DNA from 3 places in the Streptomyces sp. B15 genome. Region 3 is predicted to be linked to each of the others. Evidence: predicted binding sites of a transcription regulator. Region 3 holds the regulator's gene; each other region holds the start of a gene.
The links. Region 3 encodes HrcA, which represses chaperone genes, less so after heat shock. Its sites were predicted from a motif close to TTNGCACTCNGNNNNNCNGAGTGCNAA; they were not measured.
Positions count from the first base shown of each region.

Region 1 (9,881 bases), on a different contig from region 3:
CCCTCCTCCAGGAAGGACGTGACGCGCTGCGCCGGTCCGAGCCGTCCGCGTCCGCCCGTGCCGCTGCGCTGCCGCTGTGCTTCTTCCACCCGCTGCACGGCCGCGCCGCCGACCGCATCCGCTGGCGCCCGCTGGGCCGCCGCGAGTCGCTGTCCGTCGCGGCCTGCGGTGACTGCGCCGCCGCGGTGGCCGCCCGCCGCGCACCCGAAGTCCTCACCCAGACCCTCCAGGACCGCCGCGTCCCGTACTTCGAGGTGCCGCCCGAGGACAGTCTGTGGGCCGCCACCGGCTACGGCTCCCTGACCGAGGACACCCTGACCGAACGGGTGCTGCGCGGCGACTTCACCCGCGCCTCCCGCAGGCGCTGACCCCGCTCAGCCCAGCGGACGGCCCAGCAGCATGCTCGGCGCGCCCGCGACCCGGGTGAGGAAGACGGTGCAGGAGCCGCCCGCCGACTTCGGGTCCAGCTTCAACTTGCGGCGCAGCTCCTCGGGCTCCACCGCCGAGCCGCGCTTCTTGACGGTGACGACACCGATGCCGCGCTCCCGCAGCAGCGCCCGCAGCTTCTTGACGTTGAAGGGCAGCACATCCGTGATCTCGTACCCGGTCGCGTACGGCGTCGAGTGCGCCGCGTCCGCCGTCACATAGGCGATCGTCGCGTCGATCAGCCGGCCTGCCAGCCGCTCCGCCAGCTCGGCGACCAGATGGGCGCGGATGACCGCACCGTCCGGCTCGTAGAGGTACCGGCCCACCTCGCCCACCTCGGGATCGGGCAGCCCCCGCCCGGCCAGCGCGTCACCGGACGGCAGCAGCGTCGCCCGGACGCCACCGGGAGCCGCCCGGCCCGCGCCGAACCACAGGACCGCCTCCTTGACGTCCCCGCCGTAGGAGACCCACTCGGCCTCCGCCCCGGTGGGCACCGCCTCGTGCGGGATGCCGGGTGCCACCTTCAAGGCGGCCAGCGGCGCGGCCCGGGCCGCCTCCACGGCCCAGCTGAGCGGCGGGGAGTACGCCTCGGGATCGAAGACGCGGCCCCGCCCGGTGCGGCGTGCCGGATCGGCGAACAGCGCGTCGAAGCCGTCGGTGGCCACCTCGGTGACATCGGCGCAGCGCACCTCGACCAGAGCGCCGAGCCCCAGCGCCTCGGCGTTGGCGCGGGCCACCGCGCACGTCAGCGGCGAGCGGTCGACGGCCAGCACGCGGATGCCCTCCCGGGCCAGGGCGAGCGCGTCGGCGCCGATGCCGCAGCACAGGTCCACGGCGCTGCGCACACCGAGCCCGCTCATCCGCCGGGCGCGGTGCGCCGCCACCGGGGTGCGGGTGGCCTGTTCGAGACCGTCGGCGGTGAAGTACAGGGCATGCGCCTCGGCCGGGCCGAACTTCGCCTCGGCGCGGCTGCGCAGCCGGCTCTGCGCCAGGGCCGCCGAGACCAGCGCGGGCTCGTACCGCTGCCGCAGCCGCGTCGCCACGGCCAGCTCCCGCGCGGGCTCGGTCCCCCGTACCTGACGCAGCAGTTCCTGTCCCTCGTCGGAGAGCAGCTGGGCGAACACCTCACGATCCACCCGCCCATTGTCCCGTGCCGCCGGGCCCTGCGGGCGGCCGGGCCGGGGCGGTAGGGTCGGGCCCATGGAGTGACGACGTACGCCACGCGCCGAGGCGGTCCGCCGGCCGGTCCTGTTCCGGTGCGGGCCGCACCTGCCCGAAGCCTGCGGTGCCCGCGCACCCGTTGCGGTTCCCGCGCCCCTGAGAGGGCGCTGCCCGTCGTCACTTCTCACCACGAGGACGCCTGCCTTATGCCCGAGACGCCCGTCCCCGCGCCCGCCATGACGGACGCGGACTTCCTGGACCATGTCGCCGAGCGGCTGGCCTCGCTGCCCACCGTGCACGCCGTCACCCTCGGCGGCTCCCGCGCCCAGGGCACCCACGACCCAGGAGCCGACTGGGACCTCGCCGTCTACTACCGGGGTCCCTTCGACCCCGCCGCGCTGCGCGGCCTCGGCTGGCCGGGTGAGGTGTCGCAGCTCGGCGGATGGGGCGGCGGCGTCTTCAACGGCGGCGCCTGGCTGACCATCGACGGTCGGCACGTCGATGTCCACTACCGAGACCTGGACGTGGTCGAGCACGAACTCGCCGAAGCCCGGCAAGGGCGCTTCCACTGGGAGCCGCTGATGTTCCATCTCGCGGGCATCCCCAGCTACCTCGTCGTCGCCGAACTCGCCCTCAACCGGGTGCTGCGCGGCACGCTGCCCCGCCCGGAGTACCCGGACGCGCTGCGGGCCGCGGCCCCGCCGGTGTGGCGGGAGCGCGCCGCGCTGACCCTGCGGTACGCCAAGGGCGCCCATGCGCCGCGCGGGCAGGCCACCGAGGTCGCGGGCGCGCTGGCCACCGCCGCTGCACAGTCGGCGCACGCGGTGCTCGCGGCACGCGGCGAGTGGATCACCAATGAAAAGCGTCTCCTCACCCGGGCGGGCCTGCGCCCGCTGGACGCCCTGCTCACCGACCTCCGCCCCACCCCCGAAGCCCTGCTCCAGGCCCTGGAGCAGGCCGAGGCGCTCCTGGGCGCCCCGCAGGGGCGCGGGGAACTGCGCGAGTGACCACGATGTCGCCGCGCCCGGCGGACAGCCGCAGCCCCACGGTGAATCTCCGCAGAATGCGAGCGAGGGGGGCGCCCCTCACAACGGCACAAGCCGGTGCGGCTAGCACTCCGCTTGACCGAGTGCTAAGCCGGGCATAATCTCGACCTTGGCACTCTCCCCGTGGGAGTGCCAGCAGATCGCGACGGGAAGATCCGGCACCCGCGACGACGGATCTACCAGGTCGCCACCCCAGACATAAGCCCTCAGTTTTGACGTAATGAGATCTCCGAAGGGGGAGGTCGGATCGTGACGACCGCCAGCTCCAAGGTTGCCATCAAGCCGCTCGAGGACCGCATCGTGGTCCAGCCGCTCGACGCCGAGGAGACCACGGCCTCTGGCCTGGTCATCCCGGACACCGCCAAGGAGAAGCCCCAGGAGGGCACCGTCCTGGCCGTGGGCCCGGGCCGCTTCGAGGACGGCAACCGTCTGCCGCTCGACGTGTCCGTCGGCGACATCGTGCTGTACAGCAAGTACGGCGGCACCGAGGTGAAGTACAGCGGCGAGGAATACCTCGTCCTCTCGGCCCGCGACGTTCTCGCGATCGTCGAGAAGTAATACGGCGAGAAGTTCTACGGACTACGGACGCAGTCGCTTCCCGGTGCGCAACGCACCGCCGGAAGCAGCAGCGTGCAGTCGAATCGCGCCCTGGTGCCCGCTCCTCGTGCGAGGTAGCAGGGGCCAGGGCGCGGCTCGTGCGGGCCGATACGTGCGCGTACGAGACGTGCGAGACGTGTGAGAGGACACAACAGCTTCCATGGCGAAGATCCTTAAGTTCGACGAGGACGCCCGTCGCGCCCTTGAGCGCGGTGTGAACAACCTCGCCGACACCGTGAAGGTGACCATCGGCCCCAAGGGTCGCAACGTCGTCATCGACAAGAAGTTCGGCGCCCCCACCATCACCAACGACGGCGTCACGATCGCCCGCGAGGTCGAGGTCGAGGACCCGTACGAGAACCTGGGCGCCCAGCTCCTCAAGGAGGTGGCGACCAAGACCAACGACATCGCGGGTGACGGCACCACCACCGCCACGGTGCTGGCCCAGGCCCTGGTTCGCGAGGGCCTGCGCAACGTCGCCGCCGGTGCCTCCCCGGCCGCCCTGAAGAAGGGCATCGACGCCGCTGTCGGCGCGGTCTCGGACGAGCTGGTCAAGACGGCCCGCCCGATCGACTCCAAGGAGGACATCGCCTCCGTCGCCGCCCTGTCCGCGCAGGACAAGCAGGTCGGCGAGCTGATCGCCGAGGCGATGGACAAGGTCGGCAAGGACGGCGTCATCACCGTCGAGGAGTCCCAGACCTTCGGCCTGGAGCTGGACTTCACCGAGGGCATGGCCTTCGACAAGGGCTACCTCTCGCCGTACTTCGTCACCGACCAGGAGCGTATGGAGGCCGTCCTCGACGACCCGTACATCCTGATCCACCAGGGCAAGATCAGCTCCATCCAGGACCTGCTGCCGCTGCTGGAGAAGATCATGCAGGCGGGCGGCTCCAAGCCGCTGCTGATCATCGCCGAGGACGTGGAGGGCGAGGCGCTTTCCACTCTCGTCGTCAACAAGATCCGCGGCACCTTCAACGCGGTCGCCGTCAAGGCGCCCGGCTTCGGTGACCGCCGCAAGGCCATGCTCGGTGACATGGCGACGCTGACCGGCGCCACCGTCATCGCCGAGGAGGTCGGGCTCAAGCTCGACCAGGCCGGTCTCGACGTGCTGGGCAGCGCCCGCCGCGTCACCGTCACCAAGGACGACACCACGGTCGTCGACGGCGCCGGCAAGTCCGAGGACGTGCAGGGCCGCGTCGCCCAGATCAAGGCCGAGATCGAGTCCACCGACTCCGACTGGGACCGCGAGAAGCTCCAGGAGCGCCTCGCCAAGCTGGCCGGCGGCGTGTGCGTCATCCGCGTCGGCGCGGCCACCGAGGTGGAGCTGAAGGAGAAGAAGCACCGCCTGGAGGACGCGATCTCCGCGACCCGCGCGGCGGTCGAGGAGGGCATCGTCTCCGGCGGTGGCTCCGCACTCGTGCACGCGGTCAAGGTGCTGGAAGGCAGCCTCGGCAAGGAGGGCGACGAGGCGACCGGTGTTGCCACCGTCCGCCGCGCCGCGGTCGAGCCGCTGCGCTGGATCGCCGAGAACGCGGGCCTGGAGGGCTACGTCATCACCGCCAAGGTCGCGGAGCTGGAGGCCGGCCAGGGCTTCAACGCCGCCACCGGTGAGTACGGCGACCTGATCAAGGCCGGCGTCATCGACCCGGTCAAGGTGACGCGCTCCGCGCTGGAGAACGCCGCCTCGATCGCCTCGCTGCTGCTGACGACCGAGACGCTGGTCGTCGAGAAGCCGGCGGAGGAGGAAGAGGCCGCCGGTGGCCACGGCCACGGCCACGGTCACGCCCACTGAGGCAACGCCTGAACAGTTCCCCGCGCCCCGAAGGGGCGCGGGGAACTGCGCTCTCCTGGGGGCCTCGGCGCGCACCCGGCAACGCACCAACACCGCCAACGGCGTCGTTCCGCAATACCTACTTCGGCCCGTACTTGCGCCCCGTTGTCGACGACGCCCGCGCCAGCACCCCGCGCGGGATCAGCCGTGAGGCCCCCAGCAGCGCCTTGTACCGCGGGTCCGGCACGGACAACGTGCGCCCGCGCGCCAGGTCCCGCAGCGCCGTCTCGACCACCTGGTCGGCGTCGAGCCACATCCACTTGGGGATGTCCCCCGAATCCATCCCGGCGCGCTCGTGGAACTCCGTACGGACGAACCCGGGGCACAGCGCGAGCAGCCGTACGCCCTGACCGGCCAGATCCTTGGCCGCCCCCTGGGTGAACTGGGTGACCCAGGCCTTGGAGGCCCCGTAGGTCCCCCGGGGGAAGAAGGCGGCGACGGACGCGACGTTGATGACGCCACCGCGTCCCCGCTCGCACATGGATCCGGTCGCGGCGGACGTCAGCCGCAGCACCGCCTCGCAGTGCACCTTGAGCATCTTCAGCTCGTCGGCGACGGGCACTTCCAGATAGCGGCCCTTGTTGCCGAACCCCGCGTTGTTGACCAGTAGATCGACGGGGTGTTCGGGGTCGCGCAGCCGCTTCTCGACGGCGCGGATACCGTCCTCCGTCGCCAGGTCGGCGGTGACGACGTCGGCCTCCACACCGTGCCGGTCGTGCAGTTCGGTCGCCTCACGCCACAGCCGGTCGGTGTTCCGCGCGGCGAGCACGAGGTGGTAGCCGCGGCTCGCGAGCCGCCGGGCGAAGGCGGCGCCGATGCCGGCGGTGGCTCCCGTGATGAGTGCAGTCGTCATACGGCCACGCTATCGGCCCCGCACGCGGCCGGCCGCCGCGCAACCGCCGGGACCGACGGCGCATATGGCGGTGGATCAGCCCTCCGTACGGCGCAGCGCCTTCTCCCGTGCCAGTGGGTCCAGCGCCTCGCCGGCCGCCAGGACGCGCGGCAGCAGTCCGGGCTCCTGGGTCAGTGCGCGGAACAGGAAGCTGACCGAGACCTCGTGGTCGGGACGGTGGACGACGGTGACGGGGTCGCCCGCACGGACCTCGCCGGGCTCGACGACCCGCAGATAGGCGCCGGGCATCCGGCGGTTCATGAACCGCTTGATCCAGCCCTGCTCGTCGAGCCACCCCGCGAACGTGCGGCAGGGGATCCGCATGGAGGAGACCTCCAGCAGCGGCCCGGTGCCGGGGGCGCCGAGCTGCCAGCGCTCGCCGATGCGGGCGTCGTCGACGTCGACGCCGCGGGTGGTGAGGTTCTCGCCGAAGACGCCGTTGGGCAGCTTCCGGCCCAGCTCGCCCTCCCAGAAATCGAGTTCCTCGCGGGCGAAGGCGTAGACCGCCTGCTCCTCGCCTCCGTGGTGGCGCAGGTCGCCGATGGTGTCGCCGGCCAGTCCGCTGCCGCCGGTGCCGCGAGGGCCGGGTGCGGCGACGGTGACGGCGCCCTCGACGGGCTGTTTGTCGATGCCGGTCCACCGGCCCTCGGCGTCGGTGTGCTCCGAGCGGTGGGGCTTGGCGAGATTCACGGAAAGCAGCTGCATGGGCACGAGGCTATCCGCGCTCTTCCCCAAGCCGCGAGCCGGTTTTCACGCGAGCCTCCAAGTTTGCCTTATGCACTGGGTATGCTCGAAGCATGATCGAGGCCCGTCATCTGCGTGTCCTGCGCGCGGTCGCCACCACCGGTTCGTTCTCCGCGGCGGCGCGGGAGCTGGGCTGCACCCAGCCCGCCGTCAGTCAGCAGATGAAGGCGCTGGAGGCCGCGGCGGGGACACCGCTGCTGGTGCGTGCGGGGCGCGAGATGCGGCTGACGGAGGCGGGGGAGGCGCTGGTACGCCACGCCACGGGCATTCTGGCGGGGCTGGCGGCGGCCGAGGAGGAGGTCGCCGCGCTGGCCGGGCTGCGGGCGGGGCGGGTGCGGCTGGTCTCCTTCCCGAGCGGGAGTTCGACCCTGGTGCCCACCGCCGTCGCGGCGATGCGGGCCGACCATCCGGGCACCCGGGTGTCGCTGGTGGAGGCCGAGCCGCCGCGTTCGGTGGAGATGCTGAGGGCGGGGGACTGCGAGATCGCACTGGCGTTCCGCTACGACGACGCCCCCTGGGGGGATCTCCCGGCCGGCGGAGGGAGGGACGACCTGGTGGTCCGGCCCCTGCTGACCGACCGGCTGGTGGGGCTGGTGCCCGAGGGGCACCCGTTCGCGGACGCCGAGGAGGTGGGCATCGGCACTCTCGCCGAGGAGCCGTGGATCGCGGGCTGTCCACGCTGCCGCGGGCATCTCGTCCAGGTGTGCGAGGCCGCGGGATTCACCCCGCGTATCGACTTCGCGACCGACGACTATCCGGCGGTGGTGGGGCTGGTGGGCGCGGGACTGGGGGTCGCCGTCCTGCCGGAGCTGGCCGTGGAGTCCGTACGCCCGCGGGGGACGCGTGCTGTGCGGGTCACCCCGGCCGTGCGGCGCGAGGTGGTCGCGCTCACACTGCCCGACCTCGCCCGGGTGCCAGCCGTCGCGCAGATGCTGGACCACCTGGCGGCGGCCGCCCGCCGATGAGAGGGCTGCCCCCACGCCGGGTACGCGGGACGGGCGGCAAGCCCTAGCTCTCAGGAGGCGGGTCCGCAGTGGGGTGGGCGGTCACCAGCCGACTGCGGGCGCGGCCCAGCAGCTCCTCGCGTTCGTCCTCGGTGAGCCCGCCCCACACGCCGTAGGGCTCGCGCACCTGAAGAGCGTGCGCCGCGCACTCGGAGCGCACGGGGCAGCGCATGCACACCTCCTTGGCGGAAGCCTCCCGCGCACTGCGGGCGGCGCCGCGCTCCCCCTCGGGGTGGAAGAACAGCGAACTGTCCACCCCCCGGCAGGCGGCCAGAAGCTGCCAGTCCCACAGATCCGCGTTGGGGCCAGGAAGGCGGGAGAAGTCTGCCATCGCGTCTCTCCTGAGTGCTGCTGGGGTGATCTGACACTCGTGCGTAAATATGACTCTTTCGCGAATCTAGCGAGCGATCTCACAAAACGGAAGGAATGCATCTGAATAGGGCACTTCGGGATAGATGGTGTGGCGGCCATGGAAAAGCCGGGATGTTGCTGCTCTGTGTACGGGTGCTCACGTAGAGTGCTGATGACGGTGGCTGGAAGCCGTAACTCTTTCGGGTGACCGTCGTTGAGAGTGCGAAAGCGATTGGCTCGGAACCGGCCGGGGTGCTCACGCCCGAGGCCGTCAATCGCGCAGGTGACGATTCTCAAAGCAGCCTGGAGGCTCAAGGTGATGCGCATCAGCAGCGGAGGGCGGCCATGACATCCGTCCTCGTATGCGACGACTCCCCGCTCGCCCGAGAGGCCCTGCGCCGCGCGGTCGCGACCGTGCCCGGCGTCGAGCGTGTGACGACGGCGGCCAACGGCGAGGAAGTCCTCCGCCGCTGGGGCGCCGACCGGTCCGACCTGATCCTGATGGACGTGAGGATGCCCGGACTGGGTGGAGTGGAGACCGTACGCCGGCTGCTCTCCGCCGACCCCGGCGCCCGCATCATCATGCTGACGGTGGCCGAGGACCTCGACGGTGTCGCACTGGCCGTCGCCGCGGGCGCACGCGGATACCTGCACAAGGACGCGTCCCGCGCCGAACTGCGGGCGACCGTCACCCAGGCGCTGGCCGACCCCACCTGGCGGCTCGCCCCCCGACGGCTGCGCTCGGCCGAGATGGGCGCGGCGCCGACGCTCACCGCGCGCGAGATCCAGGTCCTGGAGGGCATGAGCCACGGCCGCTCCAACGCGGAGATCGGACGTGAGTTGTTTCTCTCCGAGGACACGGTCAAGACCCACGCCAGGCGGCTCTTCAAAAAACTCGGCGCCTCCGACCGCGCGCACGCGGTGGCGCTCGGCTTCCGCTGGGGCCTCGTGCGCTGATCCGGTGCCGGGCGCCCGCCTGGGGGCAGCCCCCGGTCCAGGGCCGGGGGAGGGCGGTCCGCCGCCTCGAACGACTCCCTCCCGCCCGCCCGCTCGTCCGCGCCCCGCACCGGCCGCAGACGGGTGGGACGGCGGCCCCGGCCGGGTCCGGGTCCCCGCGGATTCCCCCGCGGCAGCCGGGAAATCTCGCGCGTGCCGCATGCTTGTTGTATGGAGTTCCTCGGGGACCGATCGGTCAGGCGTGAGGGGAGGGCGTGGACATGAGGGCCAGTGCGCCTGCTCATAACGCTTCGGCTCACATCTACGAGCGCGGTGCGGCGAACCGCGCGGCATCGGTGCACCATGGACCGATGCGCGACGAGGAGAACGGGCCGCAGCCCGGGGCCGCGGACGCGGCCGAGGTCGCGAAGGTCAGCAAGCTCGTCCAACGGGCGGTCGAGGGCGACCGCCAAGCCACGCACGATCTGCTCGCCCATGTCCACCCACTGGCGCTGCGCTACTGCCGTACCCGGCTGACGCGACTGCCCGGTGACGCGCGTCACTTCGTCGACGACCTCGCCCAAGAGGTCTGCATCGCGGTGCTCTGCGCACTGCCGCGCTACCGGGACACCGGAAAGCCCTTCGAGGCGTTCGTCGTCGCCATCGCCCAGCACAAGGTCGCCGATCTGCAGCGGGCCGCGATGCGCGGGCCCGGATCCACCGCCGTGCCCTCGGACGAGATGCCCGAGCGGCCCGACGACTCCCTCGGCCCGGAGGAGCGGGCGCTGCTGTCCAGCGACGCGGAGTGGGCGAAGAAGCTGCTGGCCAATCTGCCCGAACACCAGCGGGAGCTGGTGCTGCTGCGGGTCGCCGTGGGGCTGACGGCCGAGGAG
Region 1 covers NZ_JAGPXJ010000029.1:3,380-13,260, reverse strand. The annotation lists gene KBY19_RS15645 (hypothetical protein) at 1-368, shown strand, start outside; gene KBY19_RS15640 (class I SAM-dependent methyltransferase) at 375-1,562, opposite strand; gene KBY19_RS15635 (nucleotidyltransferase domain-containing protein) at 1,794-2,594, shown strand; gene groES (co-chaperone GroES) at 2,883-3,191, shown strand; gene groL (chaperonin GroEL) at 3,391-5,022, shown strand; gene KBY19_RS15620 (SDR family oxidoreductase) at 5,141-5,914, opposite strand; gene KBY19_RS15615 (MOSC domain-containing protein) at 5,990-6,658, opposite strand; gene KBY19_RS15610 (LysR family transcriptional regulator) at 6,751-7,662, shown strand; gene KBY19_RS15605 (WhiB family transcriptional regulator) at 7,706-8,032, opposite strand; gene KBY19_RS15600 (response regulator transcription factor) at 8,398-9,009, shown strand; gene KBY19_RS15595 (sigma-70 family RNA polymerase sigma factor) at 9,360-9,881, shown strand, end outside.
Region 1: groES (co-chaperone GroES) is a predicted target of HrcA. The motif match lies at 2,697-2,723, and genes of this name have one in related genera.

Region 2 (9,881 bases), on a different contig from region 3:
AGCGCACTGGACGGCCACGGTCTCCACCCGGCGACCATGCTCGATCTGAATGTGCTGCTCTACAGCCACATCCAGGGGCTCGCCATCCAGTGGGAACGTGAGACCGCGGCCGAGAGCAGCACCGGTCTCTCGGAGGACGCCTGGATGGCACAGCAGGCGGGGACGCTCGCGTCGCTCACCGCCTCCGGCGCCTACCCGACCTTCGCCCGTCTCGTCGACGCGCTCGGTGAGGACGGCTACGACCTCCACCTTGAGCAGCTGTTCGAGACCGGACTCGCCTCCATGCTCGACGGTGTGGCCCGGCTCGTCGCCGAGCGGTGAACCGGTGCGGCGCCAAATTCGTTCGACCCCGCTCCCCCTCTTCGGCAAGCTCTCGTCATGGAAGCCGACATCTGGCCCTTGTACGGGCTGCGTCTGACGACACCCCGCCTCCAGCTGCGCCTTCCCGACGAGCGGACGCTCGCCGAGCTGGCGGAGCTCGCCGCCGGAAAGGTGCACGACGACAGTGAGATGCCGTTCAGCATTCCGTGGACCGCCGCGAGCCCCGAGGAGCGCAAGCGCGGCTGCTTCCAGCACGTACTGAGCACCATCGCCGACTGGCGGCCGGAGGCCTGGACGCTGAGCCTCGCCGTACTGCACGAGGGCCGGGTGATCGGGCGCCAGGACGTGACCAGCACCGATTTCGCGGTCGTACGGGAAGCGGAGACCGGCTCCTGGCTCGGTGCGGCGCACCAGAACCAGGGGTTCGGCACCGAGATGCGGGCAGCCGTACTGCAGTTGGCCTTCGCCGGGCTCGGGGCGCGCAGCATGACGTCGGCCGCGATGACGGACAACCCGCGCTCGCGGCGGGTCTCGGAGAAGCTGGGGTACCGGCCGGACGGTCTGATGAGCGCAGCCGTGCTGGGCCGGGCCCGGACCTTCGAGCGGCTTCGGCTGGACCGTGCCGACTGGGAGGCGCACCGCTCGGTACCGGTTGAGACGGCGGGACTGGAACCGTCGGCCCTGGCGCTCTTCGGGGCCGGGAGCGACGCTGGAGTCCGAGAATCCGCGAGGAAGGACATCCCATGACTGCACAGGGCCACACGATCACTGTCGAGGAAGGCACCGAACGCGTGCGCGTGGTCACGCGAGACGGCCGGGTGCTGGCGGACAGCCGCCGTCCGGTGCTGCTGAGCGAGACCGGCTACCCGGTGCGGTACTACCTGCCGCCCGAGGACGTCCGCACCGATCTGCTGACGCCGTCCGACACCCACACCCGCTGCCCCTTCAAGGGCACCGCCGACTACTGGTCGCTGGCCGACGGTACGGCCCAGGACATCGCCTGGTCCTATCCCGAGCCGTTCGACCAGGTGTCCGAGATCAAGGGACACCTCTGCTTCGCGGACGTCGAGGTGGGCTGACACCGGCGCAACAGGCGAGCGGTGGTCGAGCAGCAGGCCAGGCGAGCGGAAGCGGCAGCAACGGCGAAGGGCGGGCACCCCGTTCGGAGTGCCCGCCCTCGTGCTGCCTCAGCAAGCTGAGCTGCCTCAGCAGGCTGTACTGCCTCAGCAGGCGGCGGAGCCGTACGTACGAGACGTACGGCTCGGACTCGTCAGAAGTCCATGCCGCCCATGCCACCACCGGCAGCCGCGTCGGCGCCGGCGGCGGCCTTCTCCGGCTTGTCGGCGATGACGGCCTCGGTGGTGAGGAAGAGCGCCGCGATGGAGGCGGCGTTCTGCAGCGCGGAGCGCGTCACCTTGGCCGGGTCGAGGATGCCCTCGGCGATCATGTCGACGTACTCGCCGGTGGCCGCGTTCAGACCGTGGCCCGGGGTCAGGTTGCGCACCTTCTCCACGATGACGCCGCCCTCGAGGCCGGCGTTGACCGCGATCTGCTTGAGCGGAGCCTCCAGGGCCAGCTTGACGGCGGCGGCACCGGTGGCCTCGTCGCCCTCCAGCTCCAGCTTCTCGAAGACCGAGGACGCCTGCAGCAGGGCCACGCCACCGCCGGCGACGATGCCCTCCTCGACGGCCGCCTTCGCGTTGCGGACGGCGTCCTCGATGCGGTGCTTGCGCTCCTTGAGCTCGACCTCGGTGGCGGCACCGGCCTTGATGACGGCCACGCCGCCGGCCAGCTTCGCCAGGCGCTCCTGGAGCTTCTCGCGGTCGTAGTCCGAGTCGCTGTTCTCGATCTCGGCGCGGATCTGGTTGACCCGGCCCGCGACCTGCTCGCTGTCGCCCGCACCGTCGACGATGGTGGTCTCGTCCTTGGTGATCTGGACCTTGCGCGCACGGCCCAGCAGGTCGAGGGAAGCGTTCTCCAGCTTGAGGCCGACCTCCTCGGAGATGACCTGGCCGCCGGTGAGGATGGCGATGTCGTTCAGCATCGCCTTGCGGCGGTCACCGAAGCCCGGGGCCTTGACGGCGACGGACTTGAAGGTGCCACGGATCTTGTTGACGACCAGCGTGGAAAGGGCCTCACCCTCGACGTCCTCCGCGATGATCAGCAGCGGCTTGCCCGACTGCATGACCTTCTCCAGCAGCGGAAGGAGGTCCTTCACGTTGCTGATCTTGGAGTTGACGATGAGGATGTACGGGTCTTCGAGCTCCGCCTCCATGCGCTCCATGTCGGTGGCGAAGTAGGCGGAGATGTAGCCCTTGTCGAAGCGCATGCCCTCGGTGAGCTCCAGCTCGAGCCCGAAGGTCTGCGACTCCTCGACGGTGATGACGCCTTCCTTGCCGACCTTGTCCATGGCCTCGGCGATCAGCTCACCGATCTGGGTGTCGGCCGCGGAGATGGAGGCGGTGGAGGCGATCTGCTCCTTGGTCTCCACGTCCTTCGCCTGCTCCAGCAGAGCGGCGGAGACAGCCTCGGTGGCCTGCTCGATACCGCGCTTCAGAGCCATCGGGTTGGCACCCGCGGCAACGTTGCGCAGGCCTTCCCGTACGAGCGCCTGAGCCAGCACGGTGGCGGTCGTCGTGCCGTCACCGGCGACGTCGTCCGTCTTCTTGGCGACCTCCTTGACCAGCTCGGCGCCGATCTTCTCGTAGGAGTCCTCGAGCTCGATCTCCTTGGCGATGGAGACACCGTCGTTCGTGATCGTGGGGGCGCCCCACTTCTTCTCCAGAACGACGTTGCGGCCCTTGGGGCCGAGCGTGACCTTGACGGCGTCGGCAAGCTGGTTCATGCCACGCTCAAGACCGCGCCGCGCCTCCTCGTCAAAGGCGATGATCTTGGCCATGTGGGTTGGTCCTCCCTGGATTCCCCCGTGCGCCGAGCGCAAGGGGAGGGTTGGATTTCTCCGGACCGCGTGGCGCCCGCGACGGACGGCCTACGACCCGGCGGTTCCTTCCCCACCCGGCCTACGGCCTCACCGACCCGGTCCTTCTCTGTCACTCTCACTCGCAGAGTGCTAACCCAATGATTAGCACTCGGGCATGGAGAGTGCAAGCGACGTTCGGGGCGCCCCTCGCTTGCGGCGTGCCCCCTCTCTTTCGTCCGGTGAGGGGGTGCCCCTGGATCTGGCTTGCGGGCTGCGGGTGCTTCGTGGTCGCTCGCGCAGTTCCCCGCGCCCCTGACGGGGCGCGGTCATTCCCCGGAGCTCGGGAGGTCTGCGCCTGGGGGAGCAGGGCTGGCAAGCGCAGCCCCCATGCGGGGTACGCAACAGAAGGGGCCGCACCAATGGGTGCGGCCCCTTCTGTGTGTGCTCTGCGCAGTCCGGCGACACTCAGCCGGTCACGCGGACCATGTCCGCCTGCGGCCCCTTCTGACCCTGCGAGATCTCGAACTCGACCCGCTGCCCTTCGTCCAGGGTGCGGTAACCGTCCATCTGGATCGCGCTGTAGTGGACGAACACGTCCGCACCACCGTCGACCGCGATGAAGCCGTACCCCTTCTCCGCGTTGAACCACTTGACGGTGCCCTGAGCCATTCCTAACTCCCCTATTACTGGCCCTTGCGCGAGCCCGCACTTCGCGAACCCGGGTCAGACCTCACCCCCACCGGCAAGCGGGGGCGTGCGCCGGAACGCGTCGACCGCCGCTGAATGTATCTGCACGGACGCCCTCTGCAACAGGTCAATCGGACGAGAATTCTGGGCACGGCTGATCGGATATAAGTCTCAACTGCGGCTGGAGCAGGGCAAGTCGGGCCAGACATACAGGGCCTTCACGACAATTGCCGCTCGGTTTTCGACAGCAACTTGTCCCGTTGTTGTCGCGATGGTGTTCCGCCCTCGCCGCGTACTCACTTCGCGGCCGGCGCCTATCGGGGGAGGGAACTTCCGTCACTCTACCGTCTCCCGAAACACGGAATCGCCCCCTCCGCTTTTCTGTGGAAGGGGCGATCCCGCGGCTGAAGCGCTGGTGACAGGCTCCGCGGCGGCGGGTGGGACCGAACGGGTCAGCCGCCGGCCACCGCCGGGATGATGGAGACGCCCGCACCGTCCGGGGTGGGCGTCTCCAGGCCCTGCTCGAAGCGGACGTCGTCGTCGTTGACGTAGACGTTGACGAAGCGGCGGAGCTTTCCGGCGTCGTCGAGGACGCGCGCGCTGATGCCCGTGTGGTTCTTCTCCAGGTCCGCCAGTACCTCGCCGAGGGTGCCGCCCTCGGCTGTGACCTCGGCCTGACCACCTGTGTAGGTGCGCAGGATGGTCGGGATCCGGACGTTGACGCTCATGTCGATCTTCCTAACGTAAGTGGGAACGCGCCCCGGAGGCGTCCGCTCCGGTCTTCCCGCCGCCTAAACACCGGGGGGCGGATTTCAGCCGTCTGAGGCATTCGGCATTCCGGCAACGGGAGGCGCCTTCGGTGACCGGGACGCCTCGGGTCAGTCCGTGCCGGCCTACCGGCCAGTCGTCACCGGCCCTCGGGTCAGGCCAGACCGGCTTCGCGGAAGGCCGCCAGATTGGGGCGGATCACCGCGCTGGGCCGGGCGGTGGGGGCCACGGCGTCGAGGGTCTTGAGGCCGTCGCCCGTGTTGAGGACGACCGTCGTGAGGCTCGGGTCGATGGCGCCGGACTCGATCAGCTTGCGGGTCACACCCAGCGTGACGCCCCCCGCCGTCTCCGCGAACACCCCCTCGGTCCGCGCGAGCAGCTTCATCGCATCGACGATCTGGGCGTCGTCGACGTCCTCGACGGCCCCGCCGGTGCGCCGGCAGATGTCGATGACGTACGGCCCGTCCGCCGGGTCCCCGATGGCCAGGGACTTGGCGATGGTGTCGGGCTGCTTGACCGGGCGTACGGCACTGGTGCCGTCCTTGTACGCACGGGACACCGGCGAGCACCCCTCCGCCTGCGCGGCGTAGATGCGGAACGGCTTGTCCTCGACCAGCCCGAGCTCGATCAGCTCCCGCAGCCCCTTGTCGATCTTCACCAGCTGGCAGCCGGAGGCGACGGGGATGACGAGCTGGTCGGGCAGCCGCCAGCCGAGCTGCTCGCAGATCTCGTACGCCAGGGACTTCGAGCCCTCGGCGTAGAAGGGCCGCAGGTTGACGTTGGTGAAGCCCCAGCCCTCGCCCAGCGGGTCGCCGATGAGCTCCGAGCAGAAGCGGTTCACATCGTCGTAGGTGCCGTCGATCGCGACGAGGTCACCACCGTAGATCGCCGCCATCACCACCTTGGACTGCTCCAGCCCGTCCGGGATGAACACACAGGAGCGCAGTCCCGCGCGGGAGGCGGCGGCGCCCACCGCACCGGCCAGATTGCCGGTCGAGGAGCACGAGAGGGTGGTGAACCCGAAGGCGCGGGCTGCCTCCAGCGCGATGGCGACCGGGCGGTCCTTGAAGGAGTGGGTGGGGTTGCCGGAGTCGTCCTTGACGTAGAGCCCGCCGGTCACGCCCAGCTCGGCAGCCAGCCGGTCGGCCTTCACCAACTGGGTGAAGCCGGGGTTCAGGTTCGGCTTCTCGGCGACGTCGGACGGTACCGGCAGCAGCGGCGCGTAGCGCCACATCGAGGCGGGTCCGGCCTCGATGCGCCTGCGCAGCCCCTCCGGGTCGCCGGTGGGCAGCTCGTAGGCGACTTCCAGCGGGCCGAAACACTCCAGACACACGAAACTGGGTCCCAGCTCGGTGCGGGTCCCGCACTCCCGGCAGGAGAGGGCGACGGCGGCGCCGAGATCGTGGGAGGCGGTTTCGGACGCGTCAGTGGCGTCGGTGGAAACGGTGCTGTTCGCTGCAACTGTCTGCACAGCCATGGAGGCGAGGCCCTTTCTCCTCATCTTCCCCGTGGCGTATCTCGTCACGGGCCGGAATTGGCACCGTCCCCACGAGGCGGTCTCGCCTGGAGGTCCGCGTACGCGCGGATCGCGGGATGGTTGCCGGGGCTTCAACGGGCCGTTCCCTCTGCCCCTCTGGATGAGCTGCACTATGGCTCCGGGCGGCCAGGGGCCACTCGGGCGTTTGTCGCGGCGACCCCGAGATGCGGAGGTCACCTGCGTTGTTCAAGACTGTAACGGACGGCGGTCACGCTTGAGAGGGACGTCCGAACCGCGAGATGGATCAATCCGTCGCTCCTCCTCCCCGGTCCCGGGCCGGGCCCGCACCGCCCGTCCTGCCTCTGCCCGACTACAGGAAGGCGCGCACGTGCTCGACGAAGTGGGCCAATGGCTGCAGCGCCGCTCCTGGCGTGTCGCAGACCGGCCGCTGGAGGCGCTGCTGGCGGCCAAGCGCCGCTCCGGCACCAGCGTCAGCGTGGTGCTGCCGGCGCTCAACGAGGAGGCCACCGTCGGCGACATCGTCTCGGTGATCCGCCGCGAACTTGCCTCACCCCATCTGGACACCGGGACCCCGCTGGTGGACGAGCTGATCGTGATGAACTCGGGCTCGACCGACCGCACCGCCGAGGTCGCGGCGGCGGCCGGGGCCAAGGTGATCCACCGGGACGAGGTGCTGCCCAGGCTGCCGACCCGCCCCGGCAAGGGAGAGGTGCTGTGGCGCTCCCTGCTGGCGACCAGCGGCGACATCGTCTGCTTCGTCGACGCCGACCTGCGCGAATTCTCGCCGGACTTCGTCATCGGCATCGTCGGACCCCTGCTGACGGAGCCGGACGTGCAGTTCGTCAAGGCGATGTACGACCGCCCGCTGTCCGGCAGCCCGGCAGGCGGCGGCCGGGTGACCGAGCTGGTGGCACGCCCGCTGCTCAATCTGCACTGGCCGCGGCTGGCCGGTCTCGTCCAGCCGCTCGGCGGTGAGTACGCGGCGCGCCGCTCGCTGCTGGAGCGGCTGCCCTTCCCGGTCGGCTACGGGGTGGAGCTGGCGCTGCTGGTCGACGCGCTGGAACTGGTGGGGCTGGACGCGCTGGCCCAGGTCGACGTGGGCGTACGGCTGCACCGCAACCAGGACGGGCAGGCGCTCGGCCGGATGGCCACCGCCATCTACGCGGCCGCAGAGCGCCGGATAGGCCGCGGCCCCGCGGCGGTGCACGACGCACGGAGCGTGTTCGAGGGCCGGTCCGGTGGGACGGCGCTGACCCAGTTCGAACGGGACGAGGGCGGCTGTTTCGTGCCCCGCGGCCATCTGGTGGACGCGGAGGAGCGCCCTCCGATGTGCACGGTGCCCGAGTACGGGCAGCGGGTGGCCGCGTGAGGGCCCCGTTCGTGCTGGGCAGGGGCTGCCCTGGCTGTCGTGTGCGGGCCGCGGGTTGTCGGGGGCTGGTCGCGCGGTTCCCCGCGCCCCTGCGGGGCGCACTTTTGAGCGGTTTCGGCGGCGGCTAGGCTCGCCGCATGGTCGCTGGAACACCATCTTCGCAGGGAGCTCACCACACCGCCCAGGGAACGGCCCAGGAGGCAGCCGAGGCCAAGTCGTCGCAGGTGCTGGTCGCCTCCAACCGGGGGCCGGTGTCCTACACGCGTGCGGACGACGGCACGCTCACCGCCAAGCGGGGCGGCGGCGGACTCGTCTCCGGGCTGTCGGCCATCGGCCCCGGGACGGACGCGGTGTGGGTGTGCGCGGCGCTCGGTGAGGGCGACCGCGAGGCGGCCCGGCGCACCGGGGGTCACCTGGACAGCGGGGAGACCGGCGGACAGTCCGTACGGATGCTCGACATCCCGGCCGACACCTTCGAGGCGGCGTACCACGGCATCGCCAACTCCGTGCTGTGGTTCACCCACCACATGCTGTACCAGACACCGCTGGAGCCCTCCTTCGACCAGGACTTCGGCCGCCGGTGGGCGCAGTACGAGGCGTACAACGCCGCCTTCGCCGACGCGCTGGCACAGGAGGCGGGGCAGGGCGCCACGGTGCTGGTGCAGGACTACCACCTCACGCTCGTCCCCGGCATGCTCCGCGAGCGCCGCCCGGACCTGCGGATCGGCCACTTCTCGCACACCCCGTGGGCGCCCGCCGACTACTTCCGGCTGCTGCCGGACGAGATCGCGGCCCAGGTGCTGCGCGGCATGCTCGGCGCCGATCGCACGGCGTTCCTGACCGCACGCTGGGCCGCGCTGTTCACCGAGTGCTGCGAACGGGTGCTCGGGGCGACGGTCGAGGGGGGCACCTCCCGGCCGGGGGCCGGCGGCGAGGGCGAGCCCCTCACGGTGACGTACGAGGGCCGCACGACACGGATCGGGGTGCACCCGCTCGGCGCGGACGGCGACTTCCTGCGGGAGCGGGCGCACCGCGACGACGTCGCCGAACGGATGGCGCAACTGCGCGGGCAGGTGGGTACGGGGCCGGACGGAGGCCCTCGCCGGACGGTCGTGCGGGTGGACCGGACCGAGCTGTCCAAGAACATCGTCCGCGGTCTGTACGCCTACCGACGGCTGCTGACCGACCACCCGGAGTGGCGCGAACGCGTCGTCCATCTGGCGTTCGCCTATCCGTCGCGGCAGGACCTGGCCGTCTACCGCGACTACACGGCAGAGGTCGGCCGGGTCGCCGACGCGATCAACGAGGAGTTCGGCACCGCTGACTGGACGCCGGTCCTGCTGCATGTGAAGGACGACTTCGCGCGGTCGCTCGCCGCCTACCGGATGGCGGACGTCGCTCTGGTCAATCCCATCCGCGACGGGATGAACCTGGTGGCGAAGGAGATCCCCGTCGTCTCCGACGAGGGCTGCGCCCTCGTGCTCTCCCGGGAGGCCGGGGCGTACGAGGAACTGGCGTCCGACGCCCTTTGTGTGAACCCCTTCGACGTGCGCGAGACGGCCGCCGCCTTGCGGACCGCCCTCGAACTGGACCCCGCCACCCGCGCGGCCCGCTCCCGCCGGCTGGCCGCGACCGCCACCTCGCAACCCCCGACGCGCTGGCTCCTGGACCAGCTGGAGGCGCTGCGCGACTGAGCCCCCGGTCGTCCCCGGTCGTGGACAGCCGCCCGGGGGGGGCGGGGCAGCAGTCGCGCAGCCGGTGGACTACAGCGCGTCCGCCAGAGCGTGGAGCCACGCCGCCAGACCGGCCGGGCCCGGGACCCGGAGGTCCGATTCGGCACGGAGCCGGGGGACCATCTCCGCGTCCGTCTCCGGAGCGCTGTAGAGCAGCAGCCCCGGCACCCCCTCGCTGCGGAGCGCCGTGACAGCGGCGTAGGCGCTCAGGTCGCCGAGGTCGTCACCGGCGTAGGCGACGGTGGTGGCGGACCGCTCGCGGACGTAACCGGCGAGGGCGGCGCCCTTGTCGGCGCCCGGCGGGCGGAGTTCGAGCACCATGCGCCCGGGCTCCACCAGGAGCCCATGCCGCTCGGCAAGGGCATACAGCGGGGCGCGCAGCCGTTCAAGTGCTTCATCGGGAGAGCCCGCGCGCCGGGTGTGCACGGCAAGCGCTCTGCCCTTGTCCTCCGTCCAGGTGCCCTCCGGCGCTCCCGCTTCGGCGAGTACGGCGGGGAGTTCGGCCCGTACGGCCGCGACCCCGGCGGGGGGCTCGGGTGCGCGTACGACCGGGTCGGCGGCGTCCCACCGTTCGGCCCCGTACGC
Region 2 covers NZ_JAGPXJ010000003.1:123,375-133,255, forward strand. The annotation lists gene KBY19_RS03095 (TetR/AcrR family transcriptional regulator C-terminal domain-containing protein) at 1-321, shown strand, start outside; gene KBY19_RS03100 (GNAT family N-acetyltransferase) at 379-1,068, shown strand; gene KBY19_RS03105 (DUF427 domain-containing protein) at 1,065-1,400, shown strand; gene groL (chaperonin GroEL) at 1,592-3,220, opposite strand; gene KBY19_RS03115 (cold-shock protein) at 3,707-3,910, opposite strand; gene KBY19_RS03120 (MoaD/ThiS family protein) at 4,381-4,656, opposite strand; gene thrC (threonine synthase) at 4,851-6,173, opposite strand; SAM riboswitch class I at 6,191-6,340, opposite strand; gene KBY19_RS03130 (glucosyl-3-phosphoglycerate synthase) at 6,562-7,563, shown strand; gene KBY19_RS03135 (trehalose-6-phosphate synthase) at 7,701-9,257, shown strand; gene otsB (trehalose-phosphatase) at 9,327-9,881, opposite strand, start outside.
Region 2: groL (chaperonin GroEL) is a predicted target of HrcA. The motif match lies at 3,404-3,430, and genes of this name have one in related genera.

Region 3 (9,881 bases):
CGTGCACATCGTCGTCGGTCATCGGCACTTCGCCGCGCCGGATGCGGCGGGCGAGCCGGGTGCCTTCCTCCACGATGAGCGCGTACGCCGAGATGTGGTCGGGGCCCGCGGCGAGGGCGGCGTCCAGGGAGGCGCGCCAGTCCTCGTCCGACTCGCCCGGCGTGCCGTAGATCAGATCGAGGTTCACATGGGAGAAACCCGCCTTGCGGGCCTCCCCGACGCACTCCTCGGGCCGTCCGGGGGTGTGTGTGCGGTCCAGGACGCGCAGGATGTGCGGGCGGGTGCTCTGCATGCCGAAGGAGACGCGGTTGAAGCCCGCCTCCCGCAGTTCGGCGAGGTAGGCGGGGTCCACCGACTCCGGGTTGGCCTCGGTGGTGACCTCGGCGTTCCGCGCCAGCCCGAACTCGTCCCTGACGGCCGCGAGCATGCGGCCCAGGTCGGCGGCGGGGAGCAGCGTGGGGGTGCCGCCGCCGACGAACACCGTCTCGACCGGGCGCGGGTCGTCGCCGAGTACGCGACGGGCCAGCCGGATCTCCTCGACGGCCTGCTCCGCGTAGCCCTCGCGGGAGCTGCCGCCCAGCTCGGTGGCGGTGTAGGTGTTGAAGTCGCAGTAGCCGCAGCGGGTGGCGCAGTACGGCACGTGGAGGTAGAAGCCGAGCGGGCGGTCGGCCGCACCGTCGAGTGCGTGCGGGGGCAGCGAACCGTCGCGGGGCACGGGCTCGCCGTCGGGAAGTGCGGAGGGCATGCTCTCCATTGTCCGGCACCGTTCGGACGACGGCCGACGGCGTGCGCACTGTCACATCTGGTGGCTACGCTGAGTGCGTACATGAACGCAGGGCCGCAAGGGGGCTGGAATGACCATCGCACCAGAACGGATGGATACCAGGATGACCGACTCCCGCGCGATAGAGGTCTTCGAGGGTCTCGACGTACCGGAGGGCTTCAAGGCGGAACTGCTGTGGGGGGAAATCGTGATGATGGCGGGGCCGGATCTGGTCCACAACCGGATCGTGCAGGCCGTGGCGGACCAGATCCCCCGCAAGCGCTGGGACCGTCTCCAGACCCAGGACGTCGCCCTCCTCGCCCAGACCAGCGAACCCCAGCCGGATCTCGTGGTGCTCCCGCGTGACGCGGGCCCTGCCTCGGGCAGGCTGATGCCCCCCGAGGAGATCACCCTCCTCCTGGAGGTTGTCTCCAAGACGAGCAAGCACCGGGACTACGTCACCAAGCGCACGCTCTACGCGGCGGGCGGCGTCCCCGGATATTTGATCATCGATCCTTTCACGGGTGAGTGCGTCCTGCTCACCGAACCGGCAGGCAAGGGCGAGGAGGCCGACTACCGGGTGGAGCGCCGGGCGCGGTTCGGCGAGTCCCTCCCGCTCGACCTCCTCGGAGTGAAGCTGGAGACCGAGGAGTTCCAGACCCTTCCCGTCAAGCAGTCGGAGAAGCCGGAGCAGTGACGAAGTCGATGAGCTCTTCGACCCGGCCCAGCAGGGCGGGCTCCAGGTCCTTGTAGGAGCGGACGCGGCCGAGCAGCTGCTGCCAGGCCGCGCCCGTGTTCTGCGGCCACCCCAGGGCGGCGCACACCCCGGTCTTCCAGTCCTGGCCGTGCGGAACGCGCGGCCAGGCCCGGATGCCTGCCGAGGCGGGCTTCACGGCCTCCCAGATGTCGATGTACGGGTGCCCCACCACCAGCACATGGTCCCCGCTCACCTGCTCGGCGATCCGCGATTCCTTCGAGCCGGGCACCAGGTGGTCCACCAGTACCCCGAGCCGGGCTTCGGGCCCGGGTGCGAACGCGTCCACGACGGCGGGCAGGTCGTCGACGCCCTCCAGGTATTCCACGACCACCCCCTCGATCCGCAGGTCGTCGCCCCACACCTTCTCGACCAGCTCGGCGTCGTGCCGCCCCTCGACATAGATCCGCCCTGCCCGTGCGACGCGGGCGCGTGCGCCGGGCACGGCGAGGGAACCGGAGGCCGTCAGCCGCCGCCCGGCCGCCGGGGCGCCGCCCCCGGCGCCCGCGCCCGCCTTCGCGCGGGGACGCACCAGCGTGACGGTCCTGCCTTCCAGCAGGAAGCCCGCGGCGGTCATCGGGAAGACCCGGTGCTTGCCGAAGCGGTCCTCAAGGGTGACGGTCGGGCCCTCCGCGGTCTTCTCGCACCGTACGACCGCCCCGCAGAACCCGGTACCGACCTCCTCCACCACCAGATCCCGCTCGGCGGCCACCTCGGGCACGGTGCGCGCCCGCTTCCACGGGGGAGTCAGATCCGGGTTGTCATAGCGGTCGTTTCGGCTGCGCATGCCGCTCATTGTGCTACGTGTCGCGGCTCGGGCCGCCAGGTGCCCAGGTGCCCTGGGAGGCGAACCGGCGCGCCAGCTCGTCCCGTTGGGCCCGCACATAGGCCGCGTCCACCAGGGCTCCGTGTCCCGGTACGTACACGGCGTCCTCGCCGCCCAGCGCCAGCAGCCGGTCCAGCGCGGCCGGCCAGTGGGCCGGATGGGCGTCGGCCCCGGCCTGGGGCGCGCCGGACTCCTCCACCAGGTCGCCGCAGAAGACGACGTCGGGGGAGCCGGGCACCAGGACGGCCAGGTCGTGCTCGGTGTGCGCCGGGCCGACGTTGACCAGTACGGCCTCGCGTCCGCCCAGGTCGAGGGTGAGCTGTCCGCTGACCGGATGGTGCGGGCGCACCAGGACGTCGGCCGCCTCCCCGGCCTCGTCCTCCAGCAGACCGTGGGCCACGGCGTCGTCCCGCAGCAGCTCGGCGCTGCGGGCCAGCAGCTCGCCGGCGCCGACTGCCGCGTACACCTCCGCGCCGGCGAAGACGGCGGCACCGAAGACGTGGTCGAAGTGCGGATGGGTGAGGACCACCCGCGTCACCCGGCGCCCCAGCAGCGCGGTCGCCTCGGCGCGGATCACAGCGCCCTCGCGCAGCGAGGATCCGGTGTCGATCACCAGGGCGCAGTGGTCACCGCCGACGGCGCCCACCGTCGCGTCCCACTGCGGCAGTCTGCGCCGCAGCACACCGGGCGCGACCCGCTCCCAGCTGTGGTCGTCGGCCGACTGATGGTGTCCGGCGTCTTCCCCAAACGGCTGCATGCCACGACGCTAACCGCAGTCCGGTCACGACGCTCTGGGCCGCACCGGGAGCGAGGATCGCACCACGGTGGCGCGGTACCGTCGGGCCTGCCGGCAGGCGGTCCCGGTCCCGGCCGCGGTCTGCCGACGGACGGCCCTTGCCCTGGCCGTGGTGACCGGCCGTACACTGGCTCAGGGACTTGGCACTCCGGCAGGAAGAGTGCCAGAGGGGATCGCCGAGGGAACGGACTTCGGACCAACGGCCGGACGGGAGGTGTGCGCCGTGCTCAGCGAGCGTCGACTTGAAGTCCTCCGCGCCATCGTCCAGGACTACGTCGGCACGGAGGAACCGGTGGGCTCCAAGGCGCTCACGGAGCGCCACAACCTGAAGGTGTCGCCGGCCACTGTCCGCAACGACATGGCGGCACTGGAGGACGAGGGGTACATCGCCCAGCCGCACACCAGTGCGGGCCGTATCCCCACCGACAAGGGGTACCGCCTCTTCGTCGACAAGCTCGCCGGGGTCAAGCCGCTGTCGTCCCCCGAGCGGCGCGCCATCCAGAACTTCCTCGAAGGAGCCGTCGACCTCGACGACGTCGTCGGCCGTACGGTCCGGCTGCTGGCCCAGCTCACCCGGCAGGTCGCCGTGGTGCAGTATCCGTCGCTGACCCGTTCGACGGTGCGGCACGTGGAGCTGCTGGGGCTGGCGCCCGCGCGGCTGATGCTGGTGCTGATCACCGACACCGGCCGGGTCGAGCAGCGGCTGATCGACTGCCCGGCGCCGATCGGCGAGACGGTCCTGGCGGATCTGCGGGCCCGGCTGTTGAGCCGGGTGGTCGGCGAACGCTTCACCGAGGTCCCCTCCCTGGTGCAGGACCTGCCGGAGGCGTTCGACGCCGACGACCGGGGCACGATCCAGACGGTGCTGGCCACCTTGCTGGAGACCCTGGTCGAGGAGACCGAGGAGCGGCTGATGATCGGCGGCACCGCCAATCTGACCCGCTTCGGGCACGACTTCCCGCTCACCATCCGGCCCGTTCTGGAGGCGCTGGAGGAGCAGGTCGTCCTGCTGAAGCTGCTCGGAGAGGCCAAGGACCCGGGTATGACCGTACGAATCGGGCATGAGAACCAGCACGAGGGACTGAGTTCCACATCGGTCGTCTCGGTCGGTTACGGTTCGGGCGACGAAGCAGTCGCCAAACTCGGCGTGGTCGGACCGACCCGCATGGACTACCCCGGAACGATGGGAGCTGTACGCGCAGTGGCACGGTACGTCGGACAGATCCTGGCGGAGTCATAAGTGGCGACGGACTACTACGCGGTCCTCGGTGTGCAACGTGACGCCTCGCAGGACGAGATCAAGAAGGCGTTCCGCAGACTCGCGCGCGAGCTGCACCCGGACGTCAATCCGGACCCGAAGACCCAGGAGCGGTTCAAGGAGATCAACACCGCTTACGAAGTGCTCTCGGACCCGCAGAAGAAGCAGGTCTACGACCTGGGCGGGGACCCGGCCTCCGGCGCCGCGGGTGCCGGCGCCGGCGGTTTCGGCGCGGGCTTCGGCAACTTCAGCGACATCATGGACGCCTTCTTCGGCACGGCGGCGCAGCGCGGCCCGCGCTCGCGCACCCGCCGGGGCCAGGACGCCATGATCCGGCTGGACATCGACCTGGACGAGGCCGCGTTCGGCACCACCAAGGACATCCAGGTCGACACCGCCATCGTCTGCGGCAGCTGCAGCGGCGACGGTGCCGCACCCGGCACCTCGGCGCAGACCTGCGACATGTGCCGGGGCCGTGGCGAGGTCTCGCAGGTCACCCGGTCCTTCCTGGGCCAGGTCATGACATCCCGGCCCTGCCCCCAGTGCCAGGGCTTCGGCACCGTGGTGCCCACTCCCTGCCCGGAGTGCGCGGGCGACGGACGGGTGCGCTCGCGGCGCAGCCTCACCGTGAAGATCCCGGCCGGTGTCGACAACGGCACCCGCATCCAGCTCGCGGGCGAGGGCGAGGTCGGCCCGGGCGGCGGGCCGGCCGGTGACCTGTACGTGGAGATCCACGAGAACGCGCACCCGGCCTTCCAGCGCCGCGGTGACGACCTGCACTGCACCGTCACCATCCCCATGACCGCCGCTGCTCTCGGTACGAAGGTGCCGCTGGAGACGCTGGACGGCATGGAGGAGATCGACATCCGGCCCGGTACCCAGTCCGGCCAGTCGATCCCGCTGCACGAGCGCGGTATCACCCATCTGCGCGGCGGTGGCCGCGGACAGCTCATCGTCCATGTCGAGGTGACGACCCCGATGAAGCTGGAGCCCGAGCAGGAGGAACTCCTCCGCCGCCTGGCCAAACTCCGCGGCGAGGAACGGCCTACCGGCCAGTTCCAGCCCGGTCAGCAGGGGCTGTTCTCCCGGCTGAAGGACGCTTTCAACGGGCGTTGAGGGCCGGCGGCCGGGGGTTCGGGGGTTGTCCTCCGGGTGGATGGGTCAGCCCGGTCAGCAGGGGCTGTTCTCCCGGCTGAAGGACGCTTTCAACGGGCGTTGAGGGCCGGCGGCCGGGGCTCGGCCCCGGCGCCGAAGCGGGCGCCGGGGGCGCGGTGGCGGACACCGAGGGTGCACGGGGGTGTGCGGTGGGGGCGTGACAGGATGTGGCCATGTCCACCTCGTCGCCTTCGCTCTCCGAGCTGACTGCGCACCCCGTCATCCAGGCCCCGATGGCAGGTGGGGTCTCCCGCCCCGAGCTGGCCGCGGCGGTGAGCGAGGCGGGTGGCCTGGGCTTTCTGGCCGCCGGGTACAAGACGCCCGAGGCGATGTACGAGGAGATCAGACAGCTGCGGCAGCAGACGGGGCGCCCGTTCGGCGTCAATCTGTTCATGCCGCAGCCGCGCACCACCGACCCGTCCGCGGTCGACGTCTACCGCGAACAACTCGCGGGCGAGGCCACCTGGTACGAGACGGAGCTGGGCGACACCGACGTCACGACGGACGACGCGTACGAGGCGAAGCTGGCGATCCTCTACGACGATCCGGTCCCGGTCGTCTCCTTCCACTTCGGCTGCCCCACCCGCCGGGTGCTGGCGCGCTTCGCCGAGCTGGGCACCTGCACCGTGGTGACCGCGACCTCGGTCGCGGAGGCGCGCGCGGTGCAGGCGGCCGGTGCGCACGCCGTGTGCTTGCAGGGCATAGAGGCGGGCGGCCACCAGGGCACGCACCGCGATGACGCGCAGGGTGACCGCGGGAGCGCCGGTATCGGGCTGCTGTCGCTGATCACGCAGGTCAAGGAGGCGGTGGCGCTGCCCCTGATCGCGGCGGGGGGACTGATGCGCGGGCAGCAGATCGCCGCCGTGCTCGCCGCGGGCGCGGTGGCCGGGCAGTTGGGCACCGCCTTTGTGCCCACCGAGGAGTCGGGCGCCCACCCGCTGCACAAGCAGGCGCTGACCGATCCGCTGTTCACCCGCACCGAGCTGACCCGGGCCTTCTCGGGGCGCCCGGCGCGCGGACTGGTCAACCGCTTCGTGCGGGAACACGGCCCGTACGCGCCCGCTGCCTACCCGCAGCTGCACTATCTGACGGCCGGGCTGCGCAAGGCCGCCGCCAAAGCGAAGGACCCGCAGGCGATGGCCCTGTGGGCGGGTCAGGGGCACCGGCTGGCGCGGGAGTTGCCCGCCGGGCAGCTGGTGGAGGTGCTGGCGGCGGAGCTCGCCGAGGCGCGTACGGCACTTGCGGGGTCGCCCTCGTGAGCGCGCCGGTCTTCCTCGCCGACTCCGGGCTGCTGCGCCCCGGCACGGTGGTACTGGACGGGCCGGAGGGGCGGCACGCCGTCTCGGTGCGACGGCTGCGCCCCGGCGAGGAGATCGTCCTGACGGACGGCGCCGGAGCGGGCGCGTACGGGAGCGTGACCGCCGCCGAGGGCAAGGACCGGCTGGAGATCGCCGTCCGCGAGGTCCGTACGGAGCCGGAACCGCGGCCGCGGCTCACCGTCGTACAGGCGCTGCCCAAGGGGGACCGGGGGGAGCTGGCGGTGGAGACGATGACGGAGACGGGCGTGGACGCCGTCGTGCCGTGGGCGGCGTCGCGCGCCGTGACCCGGTGGAAGGGGGAGCGGGCGGCCAAGTCGCTCGCCAAGTGGCGGAACACCGCGCGGGAGGCCGGCAAGCAGGCGCGTCGGCTGCGGTTCCCCCAGGTCGCCGACCTCGCCTCCACCGCCGAGGTCGCACAGCTGCTGCGGTCGGCCGACTTGGCCGGGGTGCTGCACGAGGAGGGCAGCACTCCGCTGGCCACCGCCGAGTTGCCCGCGGTGGGGGAGATCGTGTTGGTGGTGGGGCCCGAGGGCGGCGTCGCCCCCGAGGAGCTGGAGCTGTTCGCCGCCGCCGGGGCCGCCCCGTTCCGGCTGGGGCCGTCCGTGCTGCGGACCTCCACGGCCGGGACAGCCGCCGCCGCCGTCGTTCTCGCCCGTTGCGGTCGCTGGAACTGAGGGGCTGTCCGATCGCCGGGGGCCACGACACCCCTCGGGTAACATCCCGGCATGGCTTCCAACGGAGAACCGCAGCAGGACTGTCTGTTCTGCAAGATTGTCGCCGGCGAGGTGCCCGCGACGCTGGTGCGGGAGACCGACACGACCGTCGCGTTCCGCGACATCAACCCGCAGGCGCCCACCCATGTGCTGGTGATCCCCAAAGCGCACTATCCGGACGCGGCCTCGCTCGCGGCGGCCTCTCCGCAGCTGATCGCCGACGTGGTGCGGGAGGCCGGCGAGGTGGCGGCGATGGAGAAGATCGCCGTGCCGCACGGCGGTCCGGGCACCGGGTACCGGGTGGTCTTCAACACCGGTTCGGGCGCGGGGCAGACGGTCTTCCACGCGCACGCCCATGTGCTCGGGGGCCGCGGTCTGGAATGGCCGCCCGGATGAGAGCCACGCAAGTGAGGCGGTGAGGCGCGTTGTCGGTGCGAGAACTGGTCGTACTGGGTACCGCCAGCCAAGTGCCCACCCGGCAGCGCAACCACAACGGATACATCCTGTTGTGGGACGGCGAGGGCATCCTGTTCGACCCGGGTGAGGGCACCCAGCGGCAGATGCTGCACACCTCCGTCGCCGCGCACGATCTGACCCGTATCTGCCTGACGCACTTCCACGGCGACCACACCCTCGGTCTGCCCGGCGTCATCCAGCACATGAGTCTCGACGGGGTGCCGCACGAGGTGACGGCGTACTTTCCGGCGAGCGGGCACCACTACTTCGAACGGTTGCGGCACGCCACGCCGTTCCACGACACGGTACGGCTGCGCGAGGAGCCCGTCACCGCACCGGGGGTGCTGGCCGGGGGCCCGGCGCGGCCCCAGGTGCCGTTCACCCTGGAGGCGCGTCGGCTCTCGCACCGTATCGACACCTTCGGCTACCGGCTCACCGAACCGGACGCGCGCCGTATGCTGCCCGGCCTGCTGGCGGAGCGCGGAATCACCGGTCCGGACGTGGGCCGCCTCCAGCGGGAGGGGGAACTGCGTGGTGTACGTCTGGAAGAGGTCAGCGAGCCGCGGCGGGGACAACGCTTCGCCTTCGTCATGGACACCCGGCTGTGCGACGGGGTCCACGAGCTGGCCGAGGGCTGCGACATGCTCGTCATCGAGTCGACGTTCCTGCAGGCCGACGCGGAGCTGGCCGAGGTCTCCGGGCATCTGACGGCCTTCCAGGCGGGCCGGGTCGCTGCCGAGTCGGGCGTACGGCATCTGGTGCTGACGCACTTCTCGCAGCGCTACCAGGACACCGATGTGTTCGCCGCGGAGGCACGCGCCGCCGGGTTCGAGGGCGAACTGACGGCGGCGCGGGACCTGATGCGCGTCCCGGTGCCCAAACGGGCCTGACCGGCCCGCGGAGTCAGAAGCCGAGCCGGCGCAGCTGCTTGGGGTCGCGCTGCCAGTCCTTGGCGACCTTGACGTGCAGATCGAGGTAGACGGGGGTGCCCAGCAGCGCCTCGATGTGCCGGCGCGAGCTGCTGCCGACCTCCTTGAGACGCTTGCCCTTGGGGCCGATGACGATGCCCTTCTGGCTGGGGCGCTCGATGTAGATGTTCGCGTGTACGTCCAGCAGTGGACGGTCGGCGGGGCGGTCCTCGCGGGGCACCATCTCCTCGACCACCACCGCGATCGAGTGCGGCAGCTCGTCCCGTACGCCCTCCAGCGCCGCCTCGCGGATCAGCTCGGCGACCATGACCTGCTCGGGCTCGTCCGTCAGATCGCCGTCCGGGTACAGCGGCGGCCCCTGCGGCAGCAGCGGCACCAGCAGATCGGCCAGCAGGTCCACCTGGGAGCCCTCGGTGGCGGAGACCGGAACGATCTCCGCCCACTCGATGCCCAGCTCCCGGCCGAGCTGGTCGACGGCGAGGAGCTGCTCCGCGAGCGCCTTGCTGGAGACCAGGTCGGTCTTGGTGACCACGGCGACCTTCGGCGTCCGCTTCTTCAGCTCGGCCAGCTCCCCGGCGATGAACCGGTCGCCCGGGCCGATCTTCTGGTCGGCGGGCAGACAGAAGCCGATGACGTCGACCTCCGCCCAGGTGGTGCGCACCACGTCGTTGAGGCGCTCGCCGAGCAGGGTGCGGGGCTTGTGCAGGCCGGGGGTGTCCACCAGGACGAGCTGGGCTTCCGGGCGGTGCACGATGCCGCGCACCGTGTGCCGGGTCGTCTGCGGGCGGGTGGAGGTGATCGCGACCTTCGTGCCCACCAGCGCATTGGTCAGCGTCGACTTGCCCGCGTTCGGGCGGCCGACGAAGCAGGCGAATCCCGAGCGGTGCTCTGCCTCGTCCCGGGCGCGGCCTT
Region 3 covers NZ_JAGPXJ010000057.1:23,929-33,809, forward strand. The annotation lists gene hemW (radical SAM family heme chaperone HemW) at 1-745, opposite strand, end outside; gene KBY19_RS23580 (Uma2 family endonuclease) at 855-1,460, shown strand; gene KBY19_RS23585 (DUF3097 domain-containing protein) at 1,432-2,304, opposite strand; gene KBY19_RS23590 (MBL fold metallo-hydrolase) at 2,318-3,100, opposite strand; gene hrcA (heat-inducible transcriptional repressor HrcA) at 3,363-4,379, shown strand; gene dnaJ (molecular chaperone DnaJ) at 4,380-5,513, shown strand; gene KBY19_RS23605 (nitronate monooxygenase) at 5,726-6,811, shown strand; gene KBY19_RS23610 (16S rRNA (uracil(1498)-N(3))-methyltransferase) at 6,808-7,545, shown strand; gene KBY19_RS23615 (histidine triad nucleotide-binding protein) at 7,597-7,980, shown strand; gene KBY19_RS23620 (ribonuclease Z) at 8,010-8,930, shown strand; gene era (GTPase Era) at 8,944-9,881, opposite strand, start outside.